3 regions of the Lactobacillus sp. IBH004 genome follow, and region 3 is predicted to be linked to each of the others. Evidence: riboswitches for the same ligand, from Rfam matches in the RefSeq annotation. Region 3 holds a riboswitch; each other region holds the start of a gene.
What was found. A riboswitch is a leader RNA that binds a small molecule or an ion and turns the genes downstream of it on or off. The one in region 3 is predicted to bind thiamine pyrophosphate.
Positions count from the first base shown of each region.

Region 1 (10,858 bases), 660 kb from region 3:
TCGACCAGCGGACCAAGAACCGCAAGCCGCGGAAATAGCCCAGGCAGTTACCCAACTAAGACGCGAGCTTAAAGTCAGCGTAACTTTTATTCTTGATGCCATTAATGCCAATCCCAATCTGCCCCATCTATCCCGCAGTAATTATTACTACACTTTAAAGAAGAAGGACAAAGAGCGGGACAATCGAGAAATAATGGCTGAAATCAAAGCTATCTATGAAGAACACAAGCACCGCTATGGCTATCGCCGCATTACTGCAGAGCTTAGGCGTCGCGGTTTATTAGTCAATCATAAAAGGTGCAGCGCCTAATGAACAAGCTGAAATTGTTTGGCATAGTCAGTAAACGCTGGCACAAATACAGCAGCTATCGCGGCACTCAGGGTCCGATTAAGCCTGACCTGATTAAACGCAGCTTCAGTGCGGTTTATCCCAATCACAAATGGTATTCAGATGTGACGGAGTTTAAGCTCAAGGGGCAAAAGACCTATTTATCACCGATCATTGATGGCTGCACCCAAGAGATTGTTTCCTATACTATTTCCCGCAGCCCTAATCTTAAGCAGACCATGGACATGTTAAGGCAAGCTTGGCGCAAACATCCGGCACTGAATGGTTTGATCTTTCACACAGACCAAGGCTGGCAATACCAAAATGGTCAGTTTCAAGCGTGGCTCAAAAATCATGGCATTAGCCAATCAATGTCACGCAAGGGCAATTCGCTTGATGATGGGCTAATGGAAGGCTTCTTCGGGATACTCAAGCGAGAAATGTTTTATGGCTTTGAAAAGCACTTTAAGAATCTCACTGAACTGGAAGATGCGATTAGAGACTACATTGAGTATTACAATCAGAAAAGAATCAAAATTAAACTAAAAGGACTAACTCCGCTTGAATATCGAAAGTTAGTCCTCAGTTAGCAGCTAATATAAAGTGTCCTAATTTTAGGGTTCACATCATCAAGACAACTCTTTTATTTATTATTAACCAGTTTAATAATTTCGGGCTTTAATACACCAATATAACGTAGGTTACGATAATAATTCATGAAATCAAGTCCGTAGCCTACTACAAACTCGTTACCAACCTTTGAACCATAATACTCGACATCAACATCGACGTTACGATTTGCTTCCTTGTTAAGTAAAACGCAACATTTAACGCTTTTTGCTCCCCGTTTTTCAAGCAACTTTTTCATAAAATCTAAAGTCAGACCAGTGTCAACAATATCTTCCACGATTAAAACATCACGATCTTTCACATCAGATGCTAAATCAGAAACTAGCTTAACTTTCCCGGAAGACTCCATTTCATTACCGTAGCTTGAGACATCGAGAAAATCAATTTCAGCTTTGACGTCCATTTCTCTAACCAAATCAGTTAAAAAGAAAACAGCACCTTTGAGAGCACCAACGATTAACGGTTTCTTACCAGCATAATCATTGGTAAGCTGCTTTCCTAACTTAACACACATTTGGTGAATGTCCTCTTCACTAAACAATTTATGATCAATAATACTATTAATATTGTCGTTTTTTGGCATTTATCTACCCTTCATTGTAAAACAATTTAAATTCCTAATATTTCGATTATATCATTTTTTTGCTAAAAAAACAGACCATTTTCAACTATTTTCACTTTTTTAGCAGTCAATTACGTACAAAAAGTAGCTATATTGCTAAAAGCAGTAAGATAATTCTCGATTTGCTTAAATTTTTAACGTGTAACCTCAGTTTTTGGTAAAATTAATGCATAAGTATTTTTAGTGAAAGGTAAAAAAATGCAAAAACAACAAGAAATTAAAATGCTCAAGGCATTTTCTGATGCCAATTCTACTTCTGGCTTTGAAGGAGAATTTGTTAAACTATTTACCGATACTGTTCAAGATTTTGCTGACGTGAAGGTTGACGGTATGCTCAATGTGTATGCCAGCAAAAAAGATAACCAACCAGGTCGGCCAGTGATTCAACTGGATGCACATTCAGATGCTGTTGGCTTTATTACCCAAGCTGTCCGTCCTAATGGCATGATTAAATTCGTGCCCCTTGGCGGGTGGGTTAAATATAATATTCCTGCTCTGCGTGTAAAAATTAAAAATCGTGCAGGTGAATATGTTCCCGGTGTTGTGGCTACTAAACCACCTCATTTTATGACTGCAGCCGAAAAAAATAATGTACCGGACGTAGCCGATATGTCAATTGATGTTGGTTCCAATTCACGTGCCGAAACAATTAATGATTATCAAATCGATACGGGTTGTCCTATTTTTGTGGATGTTAAATGTGAATACAATGAAAAGTCTGGTTTGTTTTTCGGCAAAGATTTTGATGACCGCTTTGGCGCTGCTGCTATGGCTGACGTTTTAGACAATTTAAAAGATGAACAAACTGCATTTAACGTTGTTGCAGCACTTTCCAGCCAGGAAGAAGTCGGTCTGCGCGGAGCGTATGTGACAGCGCGTGCAGTAAAGCCTGATGTAGCAGTCGTGCTTGAGTCTTGTCCAGCAGATGATACTTTTACCCCAGAATGGTTGTCACAAACCGGACTGAAAAGGGGACCGATGTTGCGTGACATGGATACTTCGTTTTTGCCTAATCCTAAATTTCAACAGTATGCCTGCGATTTAGCTGATAAGAATAACATTCCGTATACTCGTTCTGTTCGCACTGGCGGTGGCCAAGATGGAGCAGCAATTTATTATGAAAATGGCGCACCAACCATTGTGATTGGTATTCCAGTTCGTTATGAACACTCTCCTTATTGTTTTAGTGCTTATTCAGATTTTAAAGCCTCTGTTGCTTTGACGCTTGCTATTATTCGTGATTTAACTAAAGAAAAGTTGGCAAGTTTTAGTCAATTTTAATGGCATTAACTACAGTAATCGTCTAAAATAGGCAACAAATTTAATTAAAGTATGATATAATAGTAAAAATTGAATAGCAGTCACTAGGGGTGCCAAAAAGCTGAGAAATACCCTCTGAACCTGATCGGGACAATACCTGCGTTAGGGAAGTGTAAAATTAGGTAATAATGATACTCCTACTGACATGTAAAGTTAGGAGTATTTTTTTATGTTTACTAGAACTTCAAAATGGAATGTAAAGTCGATTATTTTAATTGCATTAATTGGAATTATTATGGGAGTCATTTATACATATGGCTTTAACTGGGCTTTTAATTTAATCAAAATGCTGCTGGTGCCGACAGGTTTTGCACCGGTTACTGATACTGTTTTTACAGGTTTATGGCTTATGGCTGGACCTTTAGCGATGTATTTTGTTCCTACTGCAGGATCCGGTACGATTGGTGAATTATTAGCTTCTGTGGTTGAAATGGCCATAGGTGGTCAATGGGGCGCTACTACGATTCTTTCCGGAATTATTCAAGGCGCTACTAATGAAATCGGCTTTTTCCCTAAAAAAGAACGTTATCAAAATTTCACTTGGAAAAGCGTCTTAACTGGTGCGTTTTTTGCTTCATTTGGCTGTTTTATTCCCTCATATATTTTATATGGCTGGAGCAAATTTAGTATGCAAGTGCAAATCGTAATGCTTATTACCAATATCATTTCTGCTTTGGTTTTTGATGGCGTTTTAGTTAAGTTGATTACGAATTTATTTGATAAAGCATTAAAGCCAAAAATAGCTTAAATATTTAAAAAGGAGTATTGCTCTTGAAGTAATGATATGACCCCCGAAATTGAAGTGCTCCATAATAGTTAGACATTAATCTGACTATTAGGAGCACTTTTTTCATGACTAAATATTCAACTGCTTTGAAAATGGAAATTTGCAGTAAATACTTATCCCACCAAACCTCTTTAGCTAAACTAGAACGCGAATACGGCATTGATCATACCGAGATTAGGGCCTGGGCAGAACGTGCCCGCAAACATGGCTTAGCCGCTTTAAAGGTTACTCACACCCGGCAAACTTATTTGCCTGAATTCAAGCTAAATGTGGTACGCTTCTATCATGAACATCACATGGGAGTACTCAGGGTAGCCGCAGTTTTTAATCTTTCGCGGTCAGTAGTAAGACAATGGCTGGCGGCTTATCAGGCTGCAGGCTACTCTGGGCTGCTCCCAAAATCCAAGGGGAGACCACCAACCATGACTAAAAAGAAGCGTCAGAAGAAGCTTAAACCCACTAAGAAGCTAACCGAAGTAGAACAATTGCGTCGTCAGGTCGCTGAGCTAGAGGCACAAAAAGCCGACTTAGAATTGGATAACTTAATCCTAAAAAAAGTGGCTGCCCGATATCCACGCTCACCAACCGGCAAAAAACCAGAATAGCCGTGGAGATTCGGGCTGAGCGACCTGAGGTGCCGTTAAAGCTTTTGCTTGCCAAGCTGCACCTTAACCGCAAAACTTATTACGACAACCGCAGTCACCGATTGAACCGATTAGATAAATACGCTGCTGTTAAAGGCGTAATCAAGTCTATCTTCTACCAAGAAAGTGATGAGACTTACGGTTATCGACGTATGCATGGTGCACTCTTAGATCAAGGCTTTAGCTATGCGCCCAATACCGTGCGCAAGCTGATGCGGCAGCTGGGACTAAAGACCAGAGTCTACAGCAGGCGCACTGCACGCTACAGTTCTTATGCGGGCCCTGCAGGCGTAATCAAGGAAAACATTTTAAAGCAGCGGTTTAATGAAACCAGACCCTACCACGTCTTACACACGGATATTACCGAATACAATGACCACAGGCAAAAAGGTTTATATTTCACCGGTCATTGATGAGGCCTCACTGGAAATACTGGCTTGTCAAGTCAGCTATTCGCCTAACATGAGGCTGGTTTATGACATGCTGGCAGAGCTCAAGCAAAAACTGCCTGAAACAGCCCAGCCTATTTTGCATTCAGATCAGGGCTTTCAATACCGCCACAGCGGCTATCAAGCTAAATTAAGGCAAATGAAGATTAAGCAAAGCATGTCGCGCAAGGGTAACTGCCACGATAATGCACCGGGCGAAACCATCTTCAACCTAATGAAACGGGAGAAGCTCAACCGCATTAAGATCAGTTCACTAGCAGAAATGCAGGCAGTACTGCGCGATTACGTTTACTGGTTCAACCATATCAGAAGATCAAACAAACTAAAATACACGACTCCGATCAAATATCGAAATCGTGCATTGAGTCTTGCGTAATATTAAAATGTCTAACTTTTTAGTTGCACTTCAAATTGTCTTAATTCCGGGGGTCATATTTTTTATTTTTCTTTTTTACTTAAAATTGAGTGTACCTTAGTTGTAAGCATATCAATGGCCACATCATTTTTACCGCCTTCTGGAACAATAATATCTGCATAGCGCTTGGTAGGCTCAATAAATTGATGATACATCGGCTTAACTGTGCTTAAATATTGTTCAATTACGGAGTCAATGGACCGGCCTCTCTCATTTAGATCACGTTCTAAACGCCTAATAAAACGAATATCGTCATCTGTGTCAACGTAAACTTTGATATCCATCAAATCACGAATTTTTGGGTTTGCTAAAACTAAAATTCCTTCAAGAATAATGATATCGGCAGGCTCAGTATGAATGGTCTTTTGACTTCGGGTATGTTCTTTAAAATCGTAAACCGGCATCTCGACTGACCGATAATTTAATAAGTCTTGCAACTGCTTTCTAAGCAAAGGAACATCAAAAGCATCTGGGTGATCATAGTTGATGTTCTTTCTTTCACTCATAGGAATCCCGGTATTATCTTTGTAATATGAATCCTGAGTCATAATCAAAACGTGTTCATTCTCTTGCATTTGGGCAACAATTTTTTGCGCAATGGTAGTTTTCCCGCTGCCTGAACCACCGGTAATACCAATCACTACAGGCTTTTCAAGTCTAGACATTATGCCACTCCTTTTTTAATCCTTAAACATTTTACTTTACTTTTGCCATAATTACCAACAGTTAAGGTATATTTGATAATTAATGCTTCTTTTCTATAGAATACGGTTTAAAATTGACTTTATTTTTTATATGATAAATGTGAAAAAAGTAATTTGTGTTAAATAGCATAGGTGCAAAATGAATTATAACTTAATGCCGGTAAAATATTTCGTTGATGTCGTTCAAACTCACGGCTTTATTTCAGCAGCGAGGAGAAACTATGTTTCAGAAACAGCTGTCAGTTCAGCTATTAAAAAATTAGAAGATGAGCTGGGTCAAAAATTGCTTAACCGTTCTGCTGGTAAATTCTCGTTAACGCCAGTAGGAGAAGTTTTTTATAAACGCAGCGTAGAAATTATTAATTTGTACAGTGAAATTTGGCACCACCCGGATCCTAACCCGGAGAAGCTGTTACGTGTACATTTTTTGCAAGGCTTTGAAAATGACGCTGCATTATTTGCTTCAAAAATACCAGATATTTGTCAGCCCAATTTTGACGAAGAAAATTTTGATTCTTGCATCAAAAGATTGATTAATGGTAATTATGACATACTGGTTGGCTTTGACTTAGCTTTTGCCGGTAATAATAAAATAGACTGTCTACCTTTTAGGAAAACTAGTTTTGACTTACTGCTAAATAAAGATGAACTAAGACAATATCACGGGGATGAGCAGCAGCTCGCTGAGAACAGTATGCTTTATATGCAAAACTGGAAATCAACTGGTATTACTGATATTCAGCTTGCTATGCTTAAAATCTACTGTCAAAATGGTTGGAAATATAAAGAAGTGTCTGAGGTCAACAGCTTTGCCGCTGGATGTTTAAATGTAAACTTTAATGGTGGCATCACAATCGTACCGGAATCATTTAGTTTACCGCAAAACTGCAATAATATTGAGCGTTTATCGCCAGTTCAATTGCAAAAAACTTTTAATGTGGTAATAGCAATGAATCCAATGGTTTCAACTAAATTTAGCAAAATGCTTAAGCATGTGACAACTTTAACTTATCGCTAATAACTTTTATGTGTTAGCGCTTTTATTAAAAATGACATAGAATTCAATTGTAATAAGAATCACAAAATATCAGAAAGGGTGAAGTTACATTGAATTCTTTTTCAACTGATGTCGTAGTTGTTGGCTCAGGATCGGCTGGAATTTCAGCTTGCTTTGAGCTTTATCAAAAGCATGTGCCATTTGTACTTTTAGAAAAAGGTAACAAAGTCGGAGGTGCCGGCAAATTTGGTGCTCATGGAGTTTTTGCTATTAATTCCACTGAACAAAAAAAGCGGCACGTAAATTATGGCTATCGTGAAGCTTTTAACGGATTAACAGATTACAACCACTTCTTTGTTAATGGTGAACTATTGGCGCGATTTTTAAAAAAATCAGGTGCCAATATCGATCGTTTAGCAGAAATGGGTTTACCGGTAACTGTGGAACAAAGCGAACAAAAAGCACACTTAAATGATCCACTGGTTTACCATAAATTTAATAATTTTAAAGAGAAAATGACTAACTGGGATAAATTACCGGATAAATTTACCGCAGCTGGCAATAAGGTAATGTTGGAAACTGCAGCCGTCGATCTGGAATATGATAATGGCTTAAAAGCCGTTATTGCCCAAAATAAAGCTGGTGCAGAGATTAGAATTGCTGCTAAAAAAGTAATATTTGCTGATGGCGGCTATTGCGGCAGTCAGGAAATGATGACAGCCAATTTCTCAGATACTAAAGCACTTTTGAACCTGGGAGAGCGCAAATCTACGGGTACGGGAATTAGATTAACGCATAAATTAGGAGCAGATTGTCGTCACCGTCCAGTTCTTTTTGCCCATGGCTGTGCACCGAGCATGAGTATTAATCCTATGAAAAGAGATAGTGCTGTTGAAACTCTAACCAATTTACCATTGCTGTGGCTGGATCAGACCGCTAATCGTTTTGTAAACGAGGACGTTGTTTATGATTTTGCTATGTGGGGCAATGCTGCCCATAACGTTAATGGTATGTATTACGTTTTACTGGACCAAAAGACTTTAGACACTTTTAAGCAAAAAGAGGTTAATCTTGAAGACACTTTTGAAAGACAGTTCTGTGATGTGGGCCAAACGCCTAGAACAACTGTGGGGCCTTTACCTAATATTCAAACAGACTTTGACGAAGCGGTTAAAACGGGTGAAGTAGTAAAAGCAGATACCCTGGAAGAAATAGCCCAAAAGTTACAACTGCCTTATTCTTCACTCACAAGGAGTGTCAATGCCTATAACCAGGCCGTTAAGCAGAAAGAGGACGACACTTTCTTAAAGCCGGCTGCTGAATTATTGTTTGACGTTCAAGAAGGACCGTTTTACGCAATAATTGAACATTGTGCGATTTTAGGAACGTTAGACGGTGTCAATGTTGACCGCAACTGTCAGCCGGTAAAAGAAGATGGCACTCCACTAAAAGATTTATATATTGTTGGTAATAATGTTAACGGTTTATATTCTGATGGCTACCCCAGTTATGAAGGTATTGCTAATGGCTTTGCCTTTGTCTCTGGCTGGATTGCTGCAGAAGAAGCAATTAAGAGTTTAAATCAGGAGGAAAAGTAAATTGTTAGAAGGAAAAGTTGCTGTTGTTACTGGAGCTGCTCAGGGTATTGGCTACGCTATTAGTGAAGAGTTTGCCAAGCAAGGTAGTGATGTCGTTTTAACTGACTATAACAAGAAAGTATTGGATGTTGCTGCTGAAATGAATGAGAAATACAACGGTAAGATTACCGGCTTGATTTTGAACGTCATGGATAAAAACAGTATCAAGAACGGTTTACAAACTATCGTTTCCGATTACGGTAAGATTGATTACGTGATGAATAATGCCGGCGGTGGTGTTTTGAAGCCATTTGCCGAACTGACTGATGAAGATTTTGATAATACGATTAATTTGGACTTGCGTGGGACCTTCTTATGTATGCGCGAAGAAATCAAACTTTTCTTAAAGCAAGGTTATGGCTCAATCGTCAATACCAGTGCTTTAGGCAGCATTTATAATCCTGGTGGTATGGGCGCTTATAATGCAGCCAAAAATGGCATTATTGGTATGACTCAAGCTGCGGCGATTGATTATGCTGATAAAAATATTCGTGTTAATAGTGTTGCTCCCGGCCTAACTAAAACCCCACTTAACGAAGGCGGCTTTTTGGAGAAAGTTTTACCGACTGTACCAATGAAGAGGGCAGAAACCGCTGCCGAAGTTGCTAAAGTCTTTGTTTTTGTAGCTAGTGAAGCCACATTTATGACAGGCCAAACCGTTTTAAGCGATGGCGGTGTTTCAGTCGGCTTGAAGTAGGAGAAAAAATTCATGTTTCCTAAAAATTCCGAATATAACCTAATAATCGTTGGTGGTGGCCTTAGCGGTTTGGCAGCCGCTGTCAGTGCTGGCGAGCAGGGTATTAAGACCTTGGTAATTGAAAAAGGCAGGACACTTGGCGGTGACGGCAACTATGTTGAAGGCGCAATGGGAGTCGACAGCTTTTTGCAAAAAGAAAAAGGCATTAAGATTGATCCTACCCAATTGCTCCAAGATGAACTGAACTATTCGCACTATGAAGCCAGTGCCCCTCATTTACGAAAATATATTAGTCAAAGTGGTTCAGTAATTGACTGGCTTCATTCTCTTGGAGTTGAGTTTAGTAAAGTTGGTCCTCAAGGCAAGAGCTGGCCTACTATTCACACTTTTGCCGGTGGTGGTCATGCTGTGATTGCAAAGTTAATACCTAAAGCTAAAGCTCTTGGCGTAGAAATTGTGATTAGCATTAGTGCGCAAAAAATTTTACAACATAATGGTCATGTCAGTGGTCTAGTTATTAAAAATGAGGCTACAGGACAGTTAAGAGAATTAACTGCAAATAACATAATTTTAGCTACAGGCGGCTATGTGGATAATCCTGATTTAATTAAGAAACGGGCTCCTGCGACTGAACGCTTGTTATCAGTTAGTGATGGCAAATCTACCGGAGACGGTATGAAACTAGCATGGCAGGCCGGAGCTGAACACTATCAAATGGGTGCTATTCAATATGGTGGCGGCGCCATTTTGGATAAAACCCGTCCACCTTTTGTTCATATGCCTGAACAATTGGCAGCAGCAGCGACTCAGGAGGCAATTTTATGGGTGAATGAGCAAGGTGAACGCTTTGTTAATGAAGATGTCAATGACAACATGTGTCATGCCGGCAGCGCTCTTTTAACCCAATCAAGAACCTTTTCAATCCTTAATCAAGAAACGGTTGACCATTTAACTAATGTCGGTCTTTACAAGGAAGTAAGCAATTCACCGGTTTCACCTGAAAAATTCGAACATTTACAAGAAGAAATTACGTGTGACTTACAGAATGGTGATAAGTACTTGACCAAATCCGACACTCTGGCTGAATTAGCAGAAAAATTGAATTTGCCCAATTTGCCGCAAACAATTGGGCGTTATAATGACTTAGTGGCTAAAGGAACTGATACCGATTTTGGTAAAGCTCCCGCATACATGACAGCTTTAAAAGATGGTCCATATTATGCAGTAGAATTGGGTATTGGTATGGCATGTGCAATTGGTGGTATTCGTGTTGATAATAATAATGCCGTTTTAAATTCCTATGGTTATCCACTTACCGGAGTTTATGCTGTTGGCAATGATGCTGCAGGAATGCTTGTTGGTGATACTTACGCTGTCACTTTACCAGGAAGTACAGCAGGGTATGCTGTATTTTCAGGTAGAAATGCCGTTCAAAGTATTACTAAGATCCGGTAAATATCAATGAATAGTGCTAAAAGAGTTTCTGTTTCAAAAACTCGTATAGGTATCTTAGCGGTTAGTATGATTGGCATGGCATCTTTAGCTATTACTCCATCTTACGCTGCCATTGCTAAATTTTTTACCCTTAATAATACTAGTGTACAAATGCTGACATCTTTACCAAATTT
Region 1 is NZ_CP110217.2:545,978-556,835, forward strand. It holds partial or broken gene LDX54_RS02855 (IS3 family transposase) at 1-918, shown strand, start outside; gene hpt (hypoxanthine phosphoribosyltransferase) at 972-1,541, opposite strand; gene LDX54_RS02865 (M42 family peptidase) at 1,779-2,861, shown strand; TPP riboswitch at 2,937-3,026, shown strand; gene LDX54_RS02870 (ECF transporter S component) at 3,070-3,648, shown strand; partial or broken gene LDX54_RS02875 (IS3 family transposase) at 3,753-5,156, shown strand; gene udk (uridine kinase) at 5,219-5,860, opposite strand; gene LDX54_RS02885 (LysR family transcriptional regulator) at 6,039-6,917, shown strand; gene LDX54_RS02890 (FAD-binding protein) at 7,007-8,494, shown strand; gene LDX54_RS02895 (SDR family NAD(P)-dependent oxidoreductase) at 8,496-9,230, shown strand; gene LDX54_RS02900 (FAD-binding protein) at 9,243-10,685, shown strand; gene LDX54_RS02905 (MFS transporter) at 10,692-10,858, shown strand, end outside.
Region 1: it holds a riboswitch for thiamine pyrophosphate, as region 3 does, so the genes downstream of both, LDX54_RS02870 (ECF transporter S component) here and thiM (hydroxyethylthiazole kinase) in region 3, are expected to answer to the same signal.

Region 2 (10,858 bases), 280 kb from region 3:
TGTGTTGCTAGTTGTTGCTGGGCTAATTCATTGCCGTCATAATCCTGAATAAAGGCTTCATAACGTTTGCGCACGTCATTTTTGGCAATTAAAAACGTAGGATTATCTGAGTCTTCATCTTTTCCGATAAAAGTAAACAGTAGGCATTGCGCAAAGACTTTCACTGCAATATTAGCAAAATTCTCCGGTGCTTCTCCTCTTTGGATACACAGATCGCAAATACTAGTTAATTTAGGGTTAATCAAGCCCGTTTGTTTAAAATGTTTGGCATTGATGCGCAAACCGCACGCACTGCATTGAAACTTCACTTTTAAGCGTTCTCCTTAGAGCAAAATGTATGTATCATTAATCTAATTCTACTCAATTTAAGATAATAAAAAAAGGTGGACGTAATGTCATCCACCTTTTAGTCTTATTTAAAAACAAACTATTTATTTTCGTCTGCTTTGGCCTTGTTCAAGAAAGCAACAACTGCTGCCACGTGCGCAACACGTTTCTTGCCGTTTTTCTTGTTCTTAGGTCTTTGGTTTGGTTCACAACCGGTGTTGTAATTCTCACCTTTACGCATAGTACTATACTTCCTTTCAGATTTTCGAAAATCTCATATAGTTTACCACTTAAGCTATAATGAAGCAAGATTTGCTCGTACTAGATCATTTTACTGTGATTTTTAATATCAAAAAACGGTTCCTTTGGAACCGCTTAAAATCTAATATTATTTATTAAATATTATCAGTTTATCACACTAATTATTTTCACTAACGGTCATAGCAGCATCAATCACGCCACTGTCGTCAGCTAAGCTGATTGCTGCATTCTTTTCATCAACTACCAAGTTATTGCCTAAATATTGCATTTCTGCAGGACTGGTGTATAAGTCAAAGCCCGCATTATTTTCAACTTTAATTGAAAAGTCTGGATCTTGCTTATCCAAGACCACAAATTGAAAACGGGTTCCGGCAGTACAACTGCCAGCAATATTAGAGTATTTATTAGAGCCGTCGTTTAACGATAATAAAACAACTTGCCCCTCTTTTACACTCTTTTTAATTTTATCAGCAGCACCTGATTTAACGTTCATTTTAACTGTTTCGGAATTACTCATTTTAATATTTCCTCCTAATCCTTAGCAATTTTCTCAAGTATAGGATATATTAAGTTATAGTGTCAAAAATTATGTTTATAGTAAAAGTATCCCTTAATCTAAAAAATTATTATTGCTAATAAGGGAAAAAAAGGTCAAAATGTATATAGCGATTACAGATGATTATAACTTGTGAAAGGGGACATTTTATGACCGTCTTGAAAAAGGTTTTTAGCGATAAAATCCTGCAAATTACTTTTGTAATAACGATTATCAGTCTTTTTTTTGCTAGACCGCGGTTTGAAGACATTAACTTACATACGATCTTTTCAGTCGCCGCGATGCTAATCATTATTCAAATATACGCCTACTTACACGTCCTTGATGTGCTCGCGTATAAACTGACCAGTATTGCTGATAATATGCAAAAACTAAATATTTTATTTACGGCTTTAGCAATTATCGCGGGGATGTTTTTGGGCAATGACATAACAGCGCTTACATTGATTCCCCTATACTTGAATATTGCTAAGAGATGTGATTTACCCCAGATTTTACCCGTTACTTTAATCGGTATGGGCGCAAACATTGGGGCTGCCTTTACCCCTTGGGGTAACCCTCATAACATCTTTTTAGTTAGTAAATATTCTGTTAACGCTGTCCAATTTTTTTCATGGTCTTTGCCCTATTTAATAATGGCACTTGTTATTACGCTGATTATTTTTCACTTTATCCCCCGCAAAAAAATTCCGCGGCAGGATGTTAAACAGATTAATATCAGCTTAAGACCAACAATCATTACTACAGCAGTGTTCGCGCTATTCTTCTTGGGCGTATTTAAAGTTATTAATGTGGTAATTCCGCTGATTGTTGCAATTATCCTGGCGTTATTAATAAACCCCAGAATCTTGCTTAAGGTTGATTTCGCTCTGCTATTAACTTTCACCTGTTTCTTTATTTTCATTAGTGATATTCAACAAATTCCGATGATTGTCAGCATTATCCATACAATGATCAATTCAGAAACTTCAACTTACTTCACATCAATTATTTCAAGTCAAATTATCAGTAATGTTCCTGCAACCATTTTAGTTGGTAAATTTACCCCTTATGCTAAAGCATTGTTTTTAGGTTCCAATATAGGTGGCTTTGGTTCACCGATTGGTTCAATGGCAAATATGCTGGTGCTCAAAACTTTTACCCAAAATGCGACAGTATCAAGAGGGGAATTTTTCAAAAAATGGACTGTAATGCAGTTCATAGGTTTGCTGGTCTTGACAGTTGTAGGCTGGGGACTTTTATTAATTTAATAATCAATTTAGTAAAGCTTTGCTAACGAAAGGTAGTATAAGCTCCTTTTTTATACTCAAAAGTCTCTTAATCAGTTATAATTAAGAGATATATAAGGAGGAAGACTATGAACAGTTTAACTTGGATAATTGTAATTATTATTATTTTATTAATTGCAATCTATATTGCGGTATACAATGGCTTACAAAAAGCCAAGGTTTACACCGATGAGTCCTGGAGCCAAATTGACGTCCAATTAAAGCGGCGTAATGACTTGATTCCTAATTTAGTCGAAACCACCAAAGGATATGCCAAACACGAAAAAGAAACACTGGAAAACGTTGTGCAGCTGCGTAATCAGTTAACTAACATTCCCAGCGATGACCATGCACAAACCTTAAAAGTTTCTAACCAGATTTCTGATGCGCTTAAGTCCATCTTTGCATTATCAGAAAATTATCCTGACCTTAAAGCCAATCAAAACTTCTTGAAATTGCAAGAGGAATTGACTAATACTGAAAATAAAATTGCCTATTCAAGGCAGCTTTATAATTCATCTGCTGCTTTATACGATCAAAAACTTTTAACCTTCCCTTCCAATATTGTTGCTCACATTCATGGTTTTAAGAAAGTTGACTACTTGCAAACCAGTGAATCTGAAAAAGAAGTACCTAAAGTTAAGTTTTAAATACTAGGTCAGTTTTATGTTATTTCAACAAATTGCCCGCAATAAGCGCAAAACTGTGGGTATTATGGGATTGTTTGTTATTATCTTGGCACTTGTAGGTGCAGGATTAGGCTACCTTTTTAGCAACAGACCAATTTTAGGTTTAGTTATTGCCGTGATTTTTAGTATAATTTACATGCTAATTGTCTTGCCCAATCCAGCAAACATGGTTATGAGCCTCAATCATGCCCAAGAAGTTCATGAGCAGGATAATCCTGAATTATGGCACGTTGTGCAAGATATGGCACTAGTTGGTCGTGTACCCATGCCGCGAGTATTTATTATCGATGATCCCAGTCCTAATGCGTTTGCGACAGGAAGGAATCCGAACCATTCAGCAGTTGCAGTTACTCAAGGTTTACTCGATATGATGAACCGGGAGGAACTGGAAGGAGTTTTGGGCCATGAGATTTCTCATATCAGAAACTACGATATTTTAGTTTCTACTATCGCTGCCGTGCTAGTCGGTGTCATTTCTTATCTTTCTGGGATCGCCAGCCGCTATATCTGGTGGATTGATGATGATCGCGATAGTGATCATGATAGTGGTGGCACCATCGTTGTCATTTTTAAGGTAATAGCAATAGCGTTTGTCTTAATTTTGGGGCCTATTTGTGCCAGTTTAGCGCAAATGGCATTGTCACGTAACCGTGAATACCTTGCCGATGCTTCTTCAGTAGAGTTAACGCGCAATCCGCAAGGGCTAATTTCGGCGCTTGAAAAAATTGACGGCTCTGCACCAATGAAAAAAGCTGATCCCAGCAGTGCGGGAATGTATATTGAAGATCCTATGCGTAAAAAACGCAGTTTTACCCATTTGTTTGACAGTCATCCACCAACAGCGGACAGAATTAAACGTTTAGAAAAAATGTAAAAAAACAACCTTCTTGTTTAAGGTTGTTTTTTATTTCAAATTAATATTTGCCTGCCTGAATAGTTCTGCACGCATTTGCACCGGTGTTTCATGGTAATATTCACTGAACTTCTTATAAAAGAAGGATTTGCCGCTATAACCGACACGGGTAATTATCTCTTTGACGGAAATATCTGGACGAGCAAGTAAACTTCGTGCTTCCAGCATGCGCCTTTCATCGACATGTTCCACAAAACTTTTGCCTGTTTTTTGTTTAACCAAACTTGAAAAATAATTAGGATTAAAACCAAAATGCTTGGCTGCATCATTAAGCGTAATGTTAGTAAAATGGGCATCAATATATTTTTCCAGATCCGTTTTTGCAAACTGATGACTTGTTGCTGGAGTGGAAGTTAAATTTTGCTTTCTAACTGCAGAAACGAAAAGCAAGGTAAGTTCTGCCATGATAGCGTTACGGGTAAACAAGTCATAATTAAGATATTCATTAATTATCTTTTTAAGTAGATGGGCAGACTCTGACATTAGCGTTCCGTTTAACCCTAATAATCTTTTTTGCTCAAAAGTAGTATTGATTTTTTTAAGCAATTTTTTCTCATAATTGTTCATTACAGTTAGATTGTCGAAAAAGTTCCGGACATCTATATTGGGGTCAAATTCGAGTTTAACTAAAATATCTTTACTACCAGGTTTTAATATTTCATAATTGCTCTTTTTCTGTAAAAAAATGATATTGCCATCATTGAGTATAAAATTCTGACTATTGATCCTCACTTTAGTTGAACCTTTTGCCTCATACAGAATAGTTAGCCCTGTTGTTTGGTAGCGATGAATTCCCGTATTACGATTTTCTAAAAAGGCTATAAACAAATCAAAGTTGCTGTTACCTGGTTTTATTTTCACTTCATTAGTATCAGACCTAGCCGCATCTATGATACTGGCTAAATATTGTTCCAATTTAACTGCTGCCATTACTTTCACCTCTTATACAGTTTAGGGATTATATAGTTTTATTATATAGCAAATTTTCATCTTACTAATATAATTTTGTTATTTTACCTTTATCATTGCTACATGAGTAACGGAAACTCCTTGTGCATCTAGACAACTAATTTTCTTTTCTGTATAATAAAATTTAACATCGGGGTGCCTGTAAAGGCTGAGATTAAACCCGCAGAACCTGCTATGGATAATGCCAGCGAAGGGAAAACGAAAGATTTTACATCGTCAGGCTATTATCCTGACGATTTTTTTGGTAACTAAATTGATTAAATTAAATAACCTAACATTTTCATATGACAAACAAAACCAAATTTTAACAAATATTAACTTAAATATTCCTACAAAGCAGTTTTCATTGTTAGTTGGACCAACTGGCTGTGGTAAATCTACCTTATTGAAAATAATAGCAAAGTTATATCCTGAATTTGCAGGACAACTAAGCGGCACTGTTACTCTGGGCGGCTTAAAGGCTGCTATGATGTTTCAAAATGCCAGTGAGCAATTTACTATGGCAACTCCTCGAGAAGAAATTATTTTTGCACTGGAAAACCTCTGCCTTAATAAGGCCCAGTATCTAAAACAGTTAAATGAAGCCGTTCAGTTTACCCAAATTGATTATTTACTTGATCAAAAAATTAACACATTATCTGGTGGTGAACAACAAAGAGTAGCATTGGCTGTTCTCATAGCGATGAATGTTGACCTGTTTTTACTTGATGAGCCTTTCGCCAGCTGTGATCCCGCTGCCCGCAAGTTTTTAATCGCTAAACTAGCACATCTGCGCGATCAAGGAAAAACAATCATTTTAAGTGATCATGTACTAGCTGGTTATGAAGGAATTTGCGACAATCTTTTTCAATTTCAGGGTAAACGCCTGGTGCAGCTTTCTCAAGCAGAACAGGAAAAATTGTTGCGAAAAAATACGGATTCTAATTCCTATACTTTTGTCTTACCGCAGCAGACTGAGGAGTCGTGCTTTACCCTGCAAAACGTTCAGATTAGACAAAATCGTTTACTTCTAAAGCAGGAACAGTTAAATATTGTTTCTGGTAAAACCACTCTGATTACAGGAGCCAACGGTGTGGGCAAAACATCGCTTTTTAATGCTCTGACTAAAATGATCCCTTATTCAGGCAGCATCACCTACCACAACCGTGAAATTAATAAATTACCTACTCGTAAGTATTTGCTTCATGTAGGCCAAATATTTCAAAATGCAACTGACCAGTTTATCAATGTCTCTGTTGCAGATGAAATTAACCTCAGCAAAAAAAAGCGGACCAATTCTTATTTTACTGATGACAAAATAGCTGCTGCTTTATCCACTCTTGAACTTGATTCACTACTTGATCATGTCGTATATTCATTATCCGGTGGACAACAAAAGAAACTGCAAATCTTGTTAATGTTGATTTCAGATCAGGATGTATTGTTAATTGACGAACCACTTAGCGGCCTGGATGCTGACTCTGCCGTCAAAGTGATGTCTTTATTAAGAGAAAGTCAGAAAGCACGGAAGCAAACGCTTTTAATTATCAGCCATGAGTTAAAGAATTTAGCTGATTGGTGTGACTATCACCTCATTTTTAAAAACCAGCATCTAGCTTACACGAACAAGTGAGGTACTATCATGAATCCTAGTTTTAAATTTATCTTGGCTCTGATTATTTCTGTAGAAATATCACTGAAATCAAGTTTACTAACAAACCTCTTAATCATATTCTTTGCATTGGTCTATTTAATTTGCAAACACATTAAATTAAGCAATTTGCTTTTAACTCTACTAATGCCTTTAATTGCCGCTTTTACAGTTTTTGCGACTTTATACTGGTTCTCGCCACAACCCAACTTACAGAACGCACTAAGCTTATCTAGTCGAATTTACGTTTATACTTTGACTATCTACTGCGTTTCAATAGACACTACTGCTACAGAATTTGCCCGCTCTTTTGAACAAAATTTTCATTTGCCCAGCAAGTTTGCTTATGGAGTTTTAGCTGCTCTTAATATCGTTCCCCGAATGAAAGAGGCCGTTAAGCAAATTCGTACTGCTGGCATGATGCGGGGAGTATATTTGAGTTTTTGGTCACCGGTTCTTTATTTTAAAGCTATCTTAGTTGCTCTGAATTCTGCAGAAAATTTAGCTCAAGGTATGGCATCCCATGGTTACCGCGAAAATGCCAAGCGCTCTGTCATTGCAGCTGTTCCTGTTAAAAAAAGTGACTGGCTGCAGTCAATTGCAATTTTGGTTTTAGTAAATCTAGCATTATTGACGTTAAAATAAAAAAGTGGACATGCTTGTCCACTTTTTTTCTATCCCTTAATTTATTCAGCTAAAGAATAACCTGCAACACTAATATTAACCGGCTCGTCTGCAGTGATAAAAATTGCCGGCTTTTTGGTTGTGTAATAGCGTTCTGAAAATACCAGCTCCCCGTCATTTAAGAAAAACTCAATTGAACTTGTATCAATAAAAACTTGTATTTTTAATTTTGAGTTTGGTCTCAGTTTGCCATAACGTTGTGCGTCGGTTGTCGATTTATCCGCTCTGATCAAAATTACTTCATTATTTTCCTTATTCCAAGATAATGTAACCAGATTTTCCTGTTCATTTTTAAAAATGAAGCTAATCTCATTACCTGACCAATTTTCAGTTTTAGCAGTTAAAAGCAACTCCAAGTGCTGCGGATCAGAAACATTAACTTGCATTGAAGAACTCGTTTGTTTTTCGTCAACTACTTTTTCTTGCCGTAATTGTTTTAACTCATTGACTGGCGTCATATACAGCTGATTATTTTTTAAAGTTAATTCTCGCGGCAAAGTTAACGCCCCACACCAGCCATCAGCCTGCTCGGAAAAGTCTGCATGCCACATATCAAGCCAGCCAAAAACAATGCGCCTATTATCAGGCGTTAACATAGTTTGGGCAGCGTAAAAGTCATGCCCATGGTCAAGTTCTTGAAATGCACCATGTTTAAGCTGATTGTTGCGATAATCCATTTTACCGATAAAATATCCCGTTTGATAGCAGTTAAGATATTCTTTACCCTTTGCCACGATTCCTTGAGGTGAACATAACAAAACGTCCTCTCTGCCCAATGAAAAAAGATCAGGGCATTCCCAGGTGTAGCCTTCAATATCGGCTCCTTGAGAAACGGCTATCGGGCCTAAATAATCCCAATGCAATAAATCAGTCGACTTATAAGTAATTGCACGGCCTAATCCTTTCTTATCCTGACCACCCACAACAATATAATATTCATTTCCATCTTGCCATACTTTAGGGTCACGAAAGTGCTGTGAGTTATCCGTCGGTGGCAATGCAATCACAGGATTACCACTATATTTTGCAAAATGAATGCCATCGTCACTAAAAGCAACATTTTGTGTTTGATAAAAGCGACTATGATCATTGACATCGTAGTAATGATTACCTGTATAAATCAGATACAAGCGACCATCCTTTTCAATTGCGCTACCAGAATAACAGCCATCTTTATCCTCAGGACTATCCGGGGTCAGTGCAACTGGTAATTCTTCCCAGTGAACCAAATCTTGACTGCGATAATGGCCCCAGTGCATAGGGCCTCTTTTAGCTGAATAAGGATAGTACTGGTAAAAAATATGATAGTAGCCTTTATAATATGAAAAGCCATTAGGATCATTCATCCACCCGGAAGATGTTGTTATGTGATAATTTAGCCGATACCGCTTGTTAGTAATTTTAGCCGGAGTTTGCATTTTTGTTTTTTATTGCCTTTCGCATAATCAAATCTACTTATGATACGGACTGCCACTATTAATCATAAAGCCGCGATAAATTTGTTCAATCAAAACGACCCGCATTAACTGGTGCGGCAAAGTCATTTTGCCAAAGCTCATTAAATCATCTGCTCTTTTATCTACTTCCGAACTGGTACCTAAACTGCCACCGATAATAAAAGTAAGATCAGAATGTCCGTAGGTTGTAAGGTCCTTAATCTCGTGCGCAAACTCTTCACTGGTTCGCTGCTTGCCATTAATTGCGGTCACAAAAACGTATTCTTTATCTTTTATTTTGCTCAAGATTCTTTGTCCTTCTATTTTTTTGACATTTTCCTGTTCTGCCGCACTAAATTTTTCAGGAGCTTTTTCATCCGGAACTTCAATTAACCGTACTTTAGCAAAACGGCTCAGCCTTTTTTGATATTCAGCAATAGCATCCTTAAAATACTTTTCTTTTAACTTACCCACACAAACAATTTTGATATTCATAACTGCTATTTTATCCCCCAATTCCCAAAGTTTCCACTTACCTTTTCCACAACTGTGTAAAGTTAAAAACTACATTTTGTGGTCTTTACCTTTAGTAAGCGAATAAATTGTGTTTTGCCTATTTTTTTAAATTTATCAAATTAAATTTACCCACAGTGAGATTAATTATAGGTAATTTTCACAAACTTTTTGCTCTCAAATACTGCTGTTAAGCCCTGAACAACTGTTTGAGCTAATTAATTTTCACTATTATTTACACACAATTCACAGGTTTTCCACAATTTGTCCCAACTACTTTTTCGCATTTTATGCACAATCCACAAAGTTATCCACAGTTATCAACAAGATTTTTATCTTTGTGTTTTACTTGACAGCTTTTAATTCCGAACTTTAATTTGTTTCCCAATAACAATATTAAGAAAAAAGCTATACTTATGTTTCAAACCGCATAGTATAGCCTTTTTTTTACTTAATTCTGGAATATTTTTGATTTAGTCTGACTGCAATTTTACTCGTAAATTGATTTCTTTTCCGTTACGATTAACGGTCAAATTGACGTTATCTCCGACTTTGTGATTATACAAAATGCTGTGTAACGAAGCGACATCTGAAACAGCTTTGTTGTCAACCTTAATAATTACATCGCCTGCTTTAACTCCTGCTATAGCAGCCGCACTGTGCTTAGTAACTGAATCTACATAAATACCATTTTTAAGATTAGATTTGATGTTAAGGTGGTTTCTGTAACTGGAAGGAATGCCTTGTAAAGCAATTACTTTAACTCCCAGTTGTGGACGCACAATCTTACCTTTCTTAACCAATTGATTAACGATAGTTACTACTTCATTGGAAGGAATAGCAAAACCCATTCCTTCAACTGATGTACCATCGCTTGATTGCGAAAGCTTCATTGAGTTGATCCCAATAACCTGCCCTGCAGAATTAACTAATGCACCACCTGAGTTACCAGGGTTAATTGCTGCATCCGTTTGAATAACCGTTTGCTGATTAGCAGATGAAGTAGTGATGCTACGTGCCGGAGCCGAAATTATCCCTTGCGTAACCGTAGAAGCATATTCACTGCCCAGAGGAGAGCCAACCGCAATTACTGTTTGTCCTGCCTGTAAGCTCTTAGAATCACCAAATTCAGCTGTTTGAGTGACATAGCTGCTATCAATTGAAAGTACAGCTAAGTCTGTTGTAGCATCCGTACCAATGATACGGGCATTGACTGTTTTACCATTAGACAGCATAACCTGAACTTTATCACTACCAGAAACAACGTGGTTGTTGGTAACAATATAGCCCTTATTACCGGACTTAGTGTAAATTACGCCTGAACCTTCGCTGTATGTCTGCAGCTTTCCTTTGCCCTTATTATCATTATCGTAATCGCCGAAAAAATCGAAAAGGGAATTGCTGCTGTTTGTCTGCCTTTTCATATTAATAACTGAAACCACAGCACCTTTAACGTCATTATAAGCTGGGGTCATTGTCCCGCTGGTTTTAGCACTGTTTCTAGAGGTTTTAGCACTGCTGGAACTAATACTAGTCTGTGCATTATTATTCATATTAGCATTGTTTATTTGATCTAAGGCCACATATGAGGCCCCACCACCTATAAGTCCGG
Region 2 is NZ_CP110217.2:166,872-177,729, reverse strand. It holds gene LDX54_RS00845 (HNH endonuclease) at 1-308, opposite strand, end outside; gene LDX54_RS00840 (hypothetical protein) at 428-568, opposite strand; gene LDX54_RS00835 (iron-sulfur cluster biosynthesis family protein) at 746-1,105, opposite strand; gene LDX54_RS00830 (SLC13 family permease) at 1,294-2,394, shown strand; gene LDX54_RS00825 (LemA family protein) at 2,502-3,062, shown strand; gene htpX (zinc metalloprotease HtpX) at 3,079-3,975, shown strand; gene LDX54_RS00815 (AraC family transcriptional regulator) at 4,006-4,944, opposite strand; TPP riboswitch at 5,105-5,196, shown strand; gene LDX54_RS00810 (ABC transporter ATP-binding protein) at 5,237-6,595, shown strand; gene LDX54_RS00805 (energy-coupling factor transporter transmembrane component T) at 6,605-7,258, shown strand; gene LDX54_RS00800 (sucrose-6-phosphate hydrolase) at 7,300-8,715, opposite strand; gene rlmH (23S rRNA (pseudouridine(1915)-N(3))-methyltransferase RlmH) at 8,749-9,228, opposite strand; gene LDX54_RS00790 (trypsin-like peptidase domain-containing protein) at 9,720-10,858, opposite strand, start outside.
Region 2: it holds a riboswitch for thiamine pyrophosphate, as region 3 does, so the genes downstream of both, LDX54_RS00810 (ABC transporter ATP-binding protein) here and thiM (hydroxyethylthiazole kinase) in region 3, are expected to answer to the same signal.

Region 3 (10,858 bases):
CCATAACCACTGTGTTGTCAATTGTTGCTATATTTTTTATATGTTGCGACAAGCTCAAAAGGCTCTGCAGATGTATTATTCATCTCAGGCATATTATCATTTGATGCAAAAACGGTATTAATTCTTAAAACCCCAAAAGTGATATAATTAAGGCTACTATTAATAAAGAAGACTGTTTATATTTTTTAAATTCTGTTTTCATAATTTTTTCTCTCTTCCTAACATATTAAAAATGAGCAAAAATGAAAAAATAACAAAAACTATAACTGTATTTATTTTAACATTTTTCTTTATCAGCATTGGAATAAGCTTTATACATTATTGTAGAATTAATTCTTTAGAAAAAGCCGTTTATTTTAGTGCTGGCAAAAGAAAATATTCATATAACTTAGACACATATAAATGCTTACATAATAAAAAAATTGCTTCCGTTAAAATAACTACTGATAATCAAGGATCTTATGATACGCTTTATTATGTCGGAAAAATTAATAATAGATATTATGGCTTTCTATTTAAAGATCGTGGCATATTAAGAAAAGCAAAATTAATTTATATTAAAAAAATTGATGAATAATAGCATATTAGCTTTTAATATAATGATTTTAACAATGCGAAATGACTGAACTAAAAAGGCAGCTTAAATGAAGTGACCCCCAAATTTAGGACAAATTTGGGGGTCATTTTTATGTCTAAATTATCTAAACAAGATAAAGTTGAAATCTATCATCTTTGGCACGATTATCAAATCTGCCCTGCTGAGCTAAGTCAGCGTTATCGGGTTGGCAAGACTAATATTAATTACTTGTTAGCTTTAATTGGCCGTCACGGTCTAGCTATTTTAGATCAGCCTTTCACTGCTTATACAAGTAATTTTAAGGAGCAGGCCCTTAGGCGAATCATAGTTGAACATGAGCCTGCCCGTCGAGTATCTATTGACTTGGGCTTAAAAAGTAGTGGCATGTTGTCCAATTGGCTGCGCGAATATCGTAAAAATGGGTATAATATCGTTAACAAGCAGAGAGGACGACCGCCCTATGACCAAAAGAGAACAGCTGATCAAACAGGAAAATCATCGGCTCAAGCAAGAGAACGACCGCTTACGCCAGCAGAACTTGAAGCTGAAAATCGAGAACGAATTCGTAAAAAAATTGAGCGTCTTAGTCGACCAGCGGACCAAGAACCGCAAGCCGCGGAAATAGCCCAGGCAGTTACCCAACTAAGGCGCGAGCTTAAAGTCAGCGTAACTTTTATTCTTGATACCATTAATGCCAATCCCAATCTGCCGCACTTATCCCGTAGTAATTACTACTACACTTTAAAGAAGAAGGATAAAGAGCGAGATAATCGAGAAATAATGGCAGAAATCAAAACTATCTATGAAGAACACAAGCACCGCTATGGCTATCGCCGCATTACTGCAGAGCTTAGGCGTCGTGATTTATTAGTCAATCATAAAAAGTGCAACGCTTAATGAACAAGCTGAAATTGTTTGGCATAGTCAATAAACGCTGGCACAAATACAGCAGCTATCGCGGCACTCAGGGTCCGATTAAGCCTGACCTGATTAAACGCAGCTTTAGTGCGGTTTATCCCAATCACAAATGGTATTCAGATATAACTGAGTTTAAGCTCAAGGGGCAAAAGACCTATTTATCACCGATCATTGATGGCTGCACCCAAGAGATTGTTTCCTATACTATTTCCCGCAGCCCTAATCTTAAGCAGACCATGGACATGTTAAGAAAGGCCTGGGACAAGCATCCGGCACTAAATGGTTTGATCTTTCACACAGACCAAGGCTGGCAGTACCAACACCCGCAATTTCAAGCGTGGCTCAAAAATCATGGCATTAGCCAGTCAATGTCACGCAAGGGCAATTCGCTTGATGATGGGTTAATGGAAGGCTTCTTCGGGATACTCAAGCGAGAAATGTTTTATGGCTTTGAAAAGCAGTTTAAGAATCTCACTGAACTGGAAGACGCAATCAGAGACTACATTGAGTATTACAATCAGAATAGAATCAAAATCAAACTAAAAGGACTAACTCCGCTTGAATATCGGCAGTTAGTCCTCAGTTAGCAGCTAATATAAAGTGTCCTAATTTTAGGGTTCACATCAAAACTTGGTAAGCTGCCTTTTTATAAATTAATGAAATTAACCGTAATATTGATCCTGGTCTAAAGCAGTTTCATCAAAATTAACTATCATAAATTCATAGTTTGAAAAACACTCCATCCAATTGTTAAAATAGTCGTTCTCTTTTTTTAGCGACTTACTGCTTTCTTCTCCTTCTATTATAAAAGGCTTTGAACGTATATTAAAATTTGCATGTATTGCACCCAGCAAGTTCAATAAACGCAAGAAATCTTTTGCTGAATCCACACTTACATGAAAAGATTTAAACGAACTATTATTTTTGCCAAGATAACTTTTTGCTCTATTATACTCATCAACAGATTCTGCCCTATAATTTTCAACGCTATTTACATTCTCTTCAATAATAGCTGTCGGCGCTTGTTTTTTAAAAAATCTAGTATCTTTCTTAATTTAAAAAATAGTTCATCATTCATTTTTATATTCCATTTAAAAGGTGGTGCTTGGAAACATTATATCTCCTAAGAAGCCATCAATTTTATCACTTAAAGTGGCATAGCCATGTCGTCCACGAGTGCAAGAGTGAGAATATTGCGGTTAAGTTTGGCATCGGCCTATACCGCGAGCACTATAACTGACGGTTCTTGCTTTTTTGCTTCCACTAGCATAGTAGTGCATTGTTAGCTCTCCAGACCAATTATAGACTAGAAATTCAGGTTTAAGATCAGTTGCTTTTAGTGCATAATATATGCTGCCACTAGTAACCCACATTTTAGAAATTCCTAAATCACCATTAACAGTACTAGATAAATCTACATTATTATAAAATAAATATATCTTATTTTCTCCAAGTTGCACACTTTCCTGGGACTTTGAACAATAATTACATTGTCCAATATCAAAATTTTATTATGAAATTGACTAAAGACAAGTAAGAATAAAATAAAAGCGGTTTTTACAGAAGTTACTTCCAATCTTGCTTTTCATAAGCCATCTGCCAAAACTGCAATTCATAATAGCTGCTGCGTACAAATGCAGTTTGCATTTGCTCAAGTTCTTCATTAGTGGCACTTTCAGCCAAAGAATTGGTTAAATGCAGCATTTTGGCTACATTGGCACCATACCACTCGCCATCATAAGTATCAATCCACTCCTGATAATAAGAAACCGGTGAACCTTTTTCTGCCATTTTTTGGCCAATTTCCTGATAGAGCCAGTAACATGGTAAAAGCGCTGCGACCGCTGCTTTAACACCAGATCGCTTTAATGTCATATGCATATGGTTAACGTAGTTATAAGCTGTTGGCGCCACTGGAGTTTTAGTAATTTCAGTCGCAGTTATGTTTAATTCTTCAAAAAAATGGCCGCGCACTGATATTTCAACGTCTTTCAAGTCTTGTGCCCCTGCCAGTAAAAATTCCTTTACTTCCTGATTATCCGTTTTTGCTGCAATTAATTCATGCAACTTGCTAAATTCTCTTAAATAATAGCGATCCTGTAACAAGTAAAATTTAAAAGTGGCAATCGGGAGTTCGCCACTTTGTAGTTCCTTAATAAAGGGATGCACCATACTTTTATGCCACAATGCCGTTCCTGCTTCGTGCAGCTCATCCGTAAATTTCATATTTACTTTCCTCCAAATTAAATAACTGTTAATTATTACTAACTACACTTTATTCAAAATTAACTATAATCACTATGCTTTTTTTGCTTTTTAGCATATTTTTAATAATAGCTAAAATACTAGTACTTATGGCGTATACAGATAGCATCTTTATTAACCCAGCATTGTAATCAATAGTATAATGCGCTATAATTGAAAGCGATAACACGAGGGGTGCCTTTTTGGCTGAGATGAAAGTATTTCAGACCCTTTGAACCTGTAAGCTAATACTTGCGTAGGAACGTGTCAAAAACGCTTAAGCTTTGGCATTTCCACGTGCCAAGGCTTTTTTATTAATCAAAATTTTTCAAAAACATTTAGTCGGGAGTAATAAAATGCAGTTAGACTTATTAGATAAATTACGAGCGCAAAATCCGGTTATTTTTAACATCGCCAATTTTGTGACAGTTCAAGATGTGGCTAATGCAGTCAATGCTATTGGTGCTTCACCAATTATGAGCAATGAAGTCGCTGAAGCTGAAGAAATAGTGCGAATGGCTGCAGCAGTGGCAGTTAATATTGGCTGTTTAACTAAAGAGCAAATCAATCATATTAAAAAGGTAGAAGACCTAGCACGGCAATATAACAAGCCGATAGTATTTGATCCTGTTGCGGTTGGTGCAGTTGAATATCGCTACAAAATCGCAGATAAGCTTTTATGGGATTTTCATACCAGTATTATTCGCGGCAACATTGGTGAGATCGCTGCCTTAGGTGACTTCAACTGGAATTCAAAGGGCATCGATGCAGGTTCCGGCTCTGGTAATATTGATGAAATTACTGCTAAAACTGCTCAGAAATATCATTGTACGGTCATTGCCAGCGGTCCTACAGATACAATTAGTGACGGCAAAAGACTAGCCCATGTCCATAACGGCTCACCACTTTTTAAAACTCATGTGGGCTCAGGTGATATGTTGTCCAGTATTGTCACAGCTTTTACCGCAGTCACTGATGATCCGTTTGAAGCGGCTCAGATAGGTGCTTTAGTTTTCAGTTGTGCGGGTCAAATGGTTGTCCAAGATCATCCCAGTGTTGGACCAGGTACTTTTGGTATGTACCTCATGGATTATTTGTACAAAGTAACAGTCCCTGATATTAAGCAAATTGCTGATTTTGATTAAGGAACTTCATGATGACAGAAAAAATTAATTCTTTTCCCCAGGTTTTAACTATTGCCGGTACAGATTCAGGTGGTGGTGCCGGAATCATGGCTGACCTTAAAACTTTTCAAATGCAAAAAGTATTTGGAACAGCAGTAATCGTGGCAGTGACAGCACAAAACACTTTGGGCGTCCAAAAATCTTTTTTACTGCCACTGGAAATGGTTGACGCCCAATTCGCCTCTCTGGCAGAAGATTTTCATATTCGTGCTTGTAAAACGGGAATGTTGGGCGATGCGGCTCACGTTCACCAAGTTGCTCTTAACCTGCAAAAGTATGACTTTGGCCCCATTACCATCGATCCAGTGATGATTGCTAAGGGTGGTGCACCACTTTTAAGTCAAGATGCTGTTGCCACCGTTAAAAATGAATTGCTGCCTTTAGCCGATCTAATCACACCTAACTTACCAGAAGCAGAAACTTTAACTGGCATCAAGGTGCAAATGCAAGATCAATTTCCTGAATTAGCCCATAAACTACAAGATATGGGTGTTAAAAATGTACTAATTAAAGGTGGTCACACTAATAGCGCAGAAGTAAAAGATTATGCTTTATTTGCCGATGGTACTGATCTTTGGGTCAGCAGTTCCAGAGTACATACTAAACGCACTCACGGCACCGGTGATACTTTAGCTGCAGCAATTACAGCCCAACTGGCTTTAGGACAAAGTCTACCTGCGGCAATTAAAATTGCTAAAAAGTACGTTACTAAAACCATTAAGGAAACTATTCAAGTTGGTCATGGTCACGGTCCCTTAAATCATTGGGCAAAGTAATTTAGGAGAAATAATGAAAGAATTTAACACTGAATTTTTACATGCTTACTTTATTTGTGGCAGTCAAGATGTGCCCAAAGGTAAAACACTACCTGGTATAGTCGCAGAAGCCCTTGCTGCCGGCATCACGGCTTTTCAGTTTCGGGACAAGGGGCCTAATTCAACTTTAAGTAAAACTGAGAGACTACCTATGGCGCAAAAACTGCATCAATTGTGTTATGCGTATCACGTGCCCTTCTTTATTGACGATGATGTTCAGCTTGCGCAACAAGTTCATGCCGAGGGAGTTCATGTTGGTCAAAGCGATGAAGAAATAAAACAGGTTATTAAAGAAGTTGGTGGTCAAATGTTTATTGGCTATTCTTGCTCGAATTTAACGCAAGTTGAACAAGCCAATAAAATTAGCGGAATTGATTATTATGGCAGCGGTCCAATTTATGCCACCCAATCTAAAAGTGATGCCGACCCCGAAATTGGTATTGCCGGCTTAAGCCAACTGGTCAAAAGCACAACCCGGCCAATTGTTGCTATTGGCGGGATAACTGTTAACGATTTAGAGGCAATCGCTAAAACTAAGGCAGCTGGTGCTGCAGTAATCTCAATGATTGCTCAAAGCAATAATATTAAGCAGACAGTTAGTCAAATGCTCACAGCGCCATGGATAAAAAATGACTAGCATATTTTAAAGAAACAAAAATGATTCTGCACTCGGCAGAACCATTTTTTATTGATGATAAACAGTTTTTAATTGTAAAAATATGAGTTATATTGATAATTAACCTAATTGGGCAACTTTTTGCAGTGTTCTAATCATCTGAGCTACAAAGCCGGATTCATTATCATACCAGGCGTAACCCTTAACTAATTGTGCACCGTCATCACCAGTTTCAACTTGAGTCAGAGTCGGATCAAAGACCGAGCCATACTCAGTACCAATAATATCTGATGATACAATCTGATCATCATTATAACCAAAAGAAGGATTACCTTCAGTGTGCTTTTTAATTTTGGCATTAAACTCTTCAGCTGTAACTTTTTGCTTCAAAATAGCGGCTAGTTCAGTAATTGAACCGGAAATAACAGGGACTCGTTGAGCAATACCTGTAAGTTTGCCGTCTAATTCAGGTATAACTAGTCCTATCGCTTTAGCTGCTCCTGTAGAATGGGGAATAACATTAGCAACTGCGGCACGGGCATTACGGACATTGCCGCCACGGTCAGGTCCATCCTGCAACATTTGCGAAGCAGTATAAGCATGAGTGGTAGACATGATTCCTACCTGAATGCCAAATTCATCGTTCATTGCTTGTGCTAACGGTGCCAAGCAATTAGTGGTACATGAGCCAGCGGAAATAATTTGATCAGAGTCAGTTAATTGATCATCATTTACGCTATAAACAATAGTCTTCATATTGCCTGCAGGAGCAGAAATTAAAACTCTTTTAACACCGGCATCAAGGTGAGCCTGTGATTTTGCAGTTGAAGTGTAAAAGCCGGTACATTCAAGCACTATTTTGACACCATCATTTTTGACCCACGGAATTTGACTAGCATCTTTTTCCGCATAAACCGGAATATTTTTACCGTCAATTACAATACTATTAGTGGTTGCAGTCACTTCATGATGAAATTGGCCATGCGCGGTATCATACTTCAATAAATGTGCTAACATAGCTGGTGAAGTCAAATCATTAATTGCGACAATTTCGATATCATCACTGGCCACTTCATATATGCGCCGTAAAGCAAGTCGGCCAATGCGGCCAAAGCCGTTAATACCAATTTTTGTAGTCATAATAAGTTCCTCCTTTTAGATTACAGAATTAGTATATTAAGATAAAATTGTCTTGCATAATCTAAGTTTATAATAGAGTTATCACTTTTAATGATATGGAGCAACATGAATTTTAACGACTTACATATTTACCAAACAATTTATGAAACTAGATCACTGAATAAAGCGGCACTGAAATTAGGCTACACCCAATCCAATATTACAGCCAGGCTCAAAGCACTGGAGCAAGAATTGAATACGCCCCTTTTTGTGCGTTCTAATTTAGGAGTCAAACCAACCAAAAACGGTCAAAAAATGCATGATTTCGCCACTAAAGTTTTACAAAACTACCAAAACCTGAAAGAGGATTTGTCTATTAACAAGCCCAAAGTCCTCATTTCTGAGTTGCTTTTCGGCTATATTATTACCGAAAAAGCACAATTTTCATTTGAGCACTACGACATTATCATTAAAAATACCAATGAAATTCAAGAATTAATAACTAAGCATGCATATGACATGATCTGGACTTTTACCCCTATTACTCTACCCAAATATTCGCTAATCAAAAAAAGTCATTTACAAGCCTGTTTTTTAAAAGGCAAAAAGCAGGAAAATAAAAGAGTACCGGTTGCCATAAACGCAGACATAAATTGTCCGTTTCGTAACTTGACTCTCAAATTAACGCATAATAAAAACAGTGTCACTGAAATTGATTCACTAGAAATGATTTTAGAGCTGGTCAAAAAAGGCCAGGCAACTGCATTACTGCCCAAATATTTAATTAATGATGATTTAGTTGCAGCTGATTCGCAAAGCTGGAATATCCCCTATTATTTTTATCGCTATCAATTATAGATAAGTAAAAAGACGCCATTATTTGAATAAAGGTGCCTTTTTAAATTTCTAATCTAATTTTTTTAAATACGTTTCATAAACTGGGCACAGATTAAACGCATATTTTCTGTAAGTCCGCGTTGCTAATGGGTCTGTAGAATCAAATTCACCACTTAAAGTTTGATATTTTGCTTGTGCCCAATTTAGCAATTGCTGTTGCAATTGGTCTAATAAATTAGGCTTAACAGCACCCATCCATCCTAAAGTCAATTCTTGAGGGGTATCCTCAAAAGAAAAGCAATAAGCCTTAATTTGTCCAGCAGCAATTAGTGCTAAGGGGGCGTGTTCAAGTTGATCAGTGAAAATGGTTTTGCTCCACTCACTAAGGGGTATCTTTGCAGCCGGATTTGCTAAATGATTTTTTTGATAATCGGAGAAGCTCACTTGTGCCAGCTTATTCATCATTACAGGATCTTTTTTTATTTCGTGTAGAGTGATCAACTGTAAATCAGTATCTATCAGAATATTTTTCAGTGCCCTTTTCAAGGGCATCTGGGATTCTACAGTAGTTCTGATTAATTTAAAACCATTTTTTTGACCAATGGCATTAAAGAGTAATTGCGGTGCATAATCATAAGTAATTAATGCGCTTTGGTGATTTTTTTGGGCTTTTGCCGTTAAATCCGTCAGTATTTGCTCATAAACCTGCATTTGTTCACCGCTGGTTAATCTAGGTGCAAGATAGCCCGCAAAATTCAAGGAATAAGGGTGAAAAGCATTTTGCCAACAGGTCATTAACCCGACTGGCTTATTTTCGAGATAATAGGCTTGTGTATGTTGAGGAAATTGTTCTACAGCTTCCTTAATTTTTCTATCTGGACTTACATTGGCTAATAATGAGCCATACATAATTAATAATCTCCTTTATGGGCTATTATTTTTTCGCCCGTAAAATTTTGGCCTTGGCATCATTGTAGCCGTCAATGTAGCGTTCTATTTCAATTGCTTTATTCTGGGTAACACGATTAACTAAGTTAACACCTTTTTTAGGAAAATCCTTGAAAGAATGACTCTCTGCATAGTCCTTTTTGGCTTGTTCATAACCCATTTGATAATCACTGAGAGAACTCTTTTTCACAGTAGTTTTTGCTGCATGATAGGTATAATCATTGGTATCACGCCATTTTTTATAGGTTTTTTCAGCTTCTTTATAGTTTCCGGCTTCATAATTTTCTTTGACATAATCATGTAATTGTTTTAAATTAACCATTTTATTTTTCCCAAAGTTAAACATAATTAACTTCCACATCACCCATGCTGAAATGGCCTGTTAACATTAATGTAGGACCGCCACCGGTAGATTCGTCATTAATATCTAATTCTCCCAGAGCTAGGTTTAAGTTATCACTGTTGACTTTCCATGAAGTTGGAACGTAAATTTCAATCTCACCCATGGTACCGTTAATATCTACTGTCACTACATCGCCAGCAGCCTTAGCCTGATCAAGGTAGACTTCAACTTCACCTAATGAAGAATTAATCACGACACTACGTAAATTTTGTGAATGAACATAGCGTGAAACTGATGACAGCTTCTGATTTATTACTATATCTTCACCATCAGTATGGTCTTTACTGTCATTAATGGTATCGCCATCAGTTGTATAATCTTTACTGTCATTAATGGTATTATTATCAGTCGTTTTATAACTTTTATCAAAGTCTGACAAATCATCATAGTAATCCCTAGGATTAAATTTATGTTTAAAGTAGTTTCCTCCTAAAAACCAGCTTTTTCTAAAAATTAATGTCAAACCTATATAAATCAGCAATGCAGCAATCAATACTGTCCATGGAACAATTTTGGTAATATGCAAAGGTTCAGCGTAAACAATTAAGAGAAAAGCAATAGAAAAAGTCGTACCAAACAAGCTTCTATCTGCTAGACTTTCAATTAAAGCCGCTCCAAACACAATAGTCCAAATAATCATACTTACTTTCAAGTGAAAAGAAAATAAGTGTAGCTGATTCATTACCAGAAAGACAGCAGCAGCCACTAATGCTATCCCCCAAAATATTTCTCTAATTTTATTTTTTCTCATTATGATGACCTTCTCTCGTTTAACCTATCATTTAAGTTATGGTAGTAATGACGTGAAACATAGACAGTTTTATAAGAATCGCGAAAATTAATTTTACAGTTAGAAATCGAGCGTGTTAACGCATAAATTTGATTTAAATTTAAAATTGTTGACTTAGAGACCCGCATGAATTGATTGTTTAATAAATTTTCTAATTCATAGAGTTTGTAATCTACTGTAAAAGCATCCCTCGCAGTATGTGCAATCACTTGTTTATCTTCTGTTTCAAAAAATAAAATTTCGTTCATACTCAAGTAATAGGACACGTTGTCTTTTTTACATTCAATTTGATCAGGATGGCTGTTAATACCTTGAAGTTGACGGTAGATTTGTTCAACTTCTGGTGTCACAGCTTTAGCACGGATAGTTACACTAGTTTCATCATTATCCAGATCCGGATCCAGCTC
Region 3 is NZ_CP110217.2:1,847,871-1,858,728, forward strand. It holds gene LDX54_RS09035 (hypothetical protein) at 233-577, shown strand; partial or broken gene LDX54_RS09040 (IS3 family transposase) at 689-2,082, shown strand; gene tenA (thiaminase II) at 3,062-3,721, opposite strand; TPP riboswitch at 3,921-4,019, shown strand; gene thiM (hydroxyethylthiazole kinase) at 4,096-4,884, shown strand; gene thiD (bifunctional hydroxymethylpyrimidine kinase/phosphomethylpyrimidine kinase) at 4,896-5,699, shown strand; gene thiE (thiamine phosphate synthase) at 5,713-6,375, shown strand; gene gap (type I glyceraldehyde-3-phosphate dehydrogenase) at 6,475-7,494, opposite strand; gene LDX54_RS09070 (LysR family transcriptional regulator) at 7,600-8,331, shown strand; gene LDX54_RS09075 (hypothetical protein) at 8,380-9,219, opposite strand; gene LDX54_RS09080 (hypothetical protein) at 9,245-9,580, opposite strand; gene LDX54_RS09085 (LiaF domain-containing protein) at 9,597-10,412, opposite strand; gene LDX54_RS09090 (LytTR family DNA-binding domain-containing protein) at 10,412-10,858, opposite strand, start outside.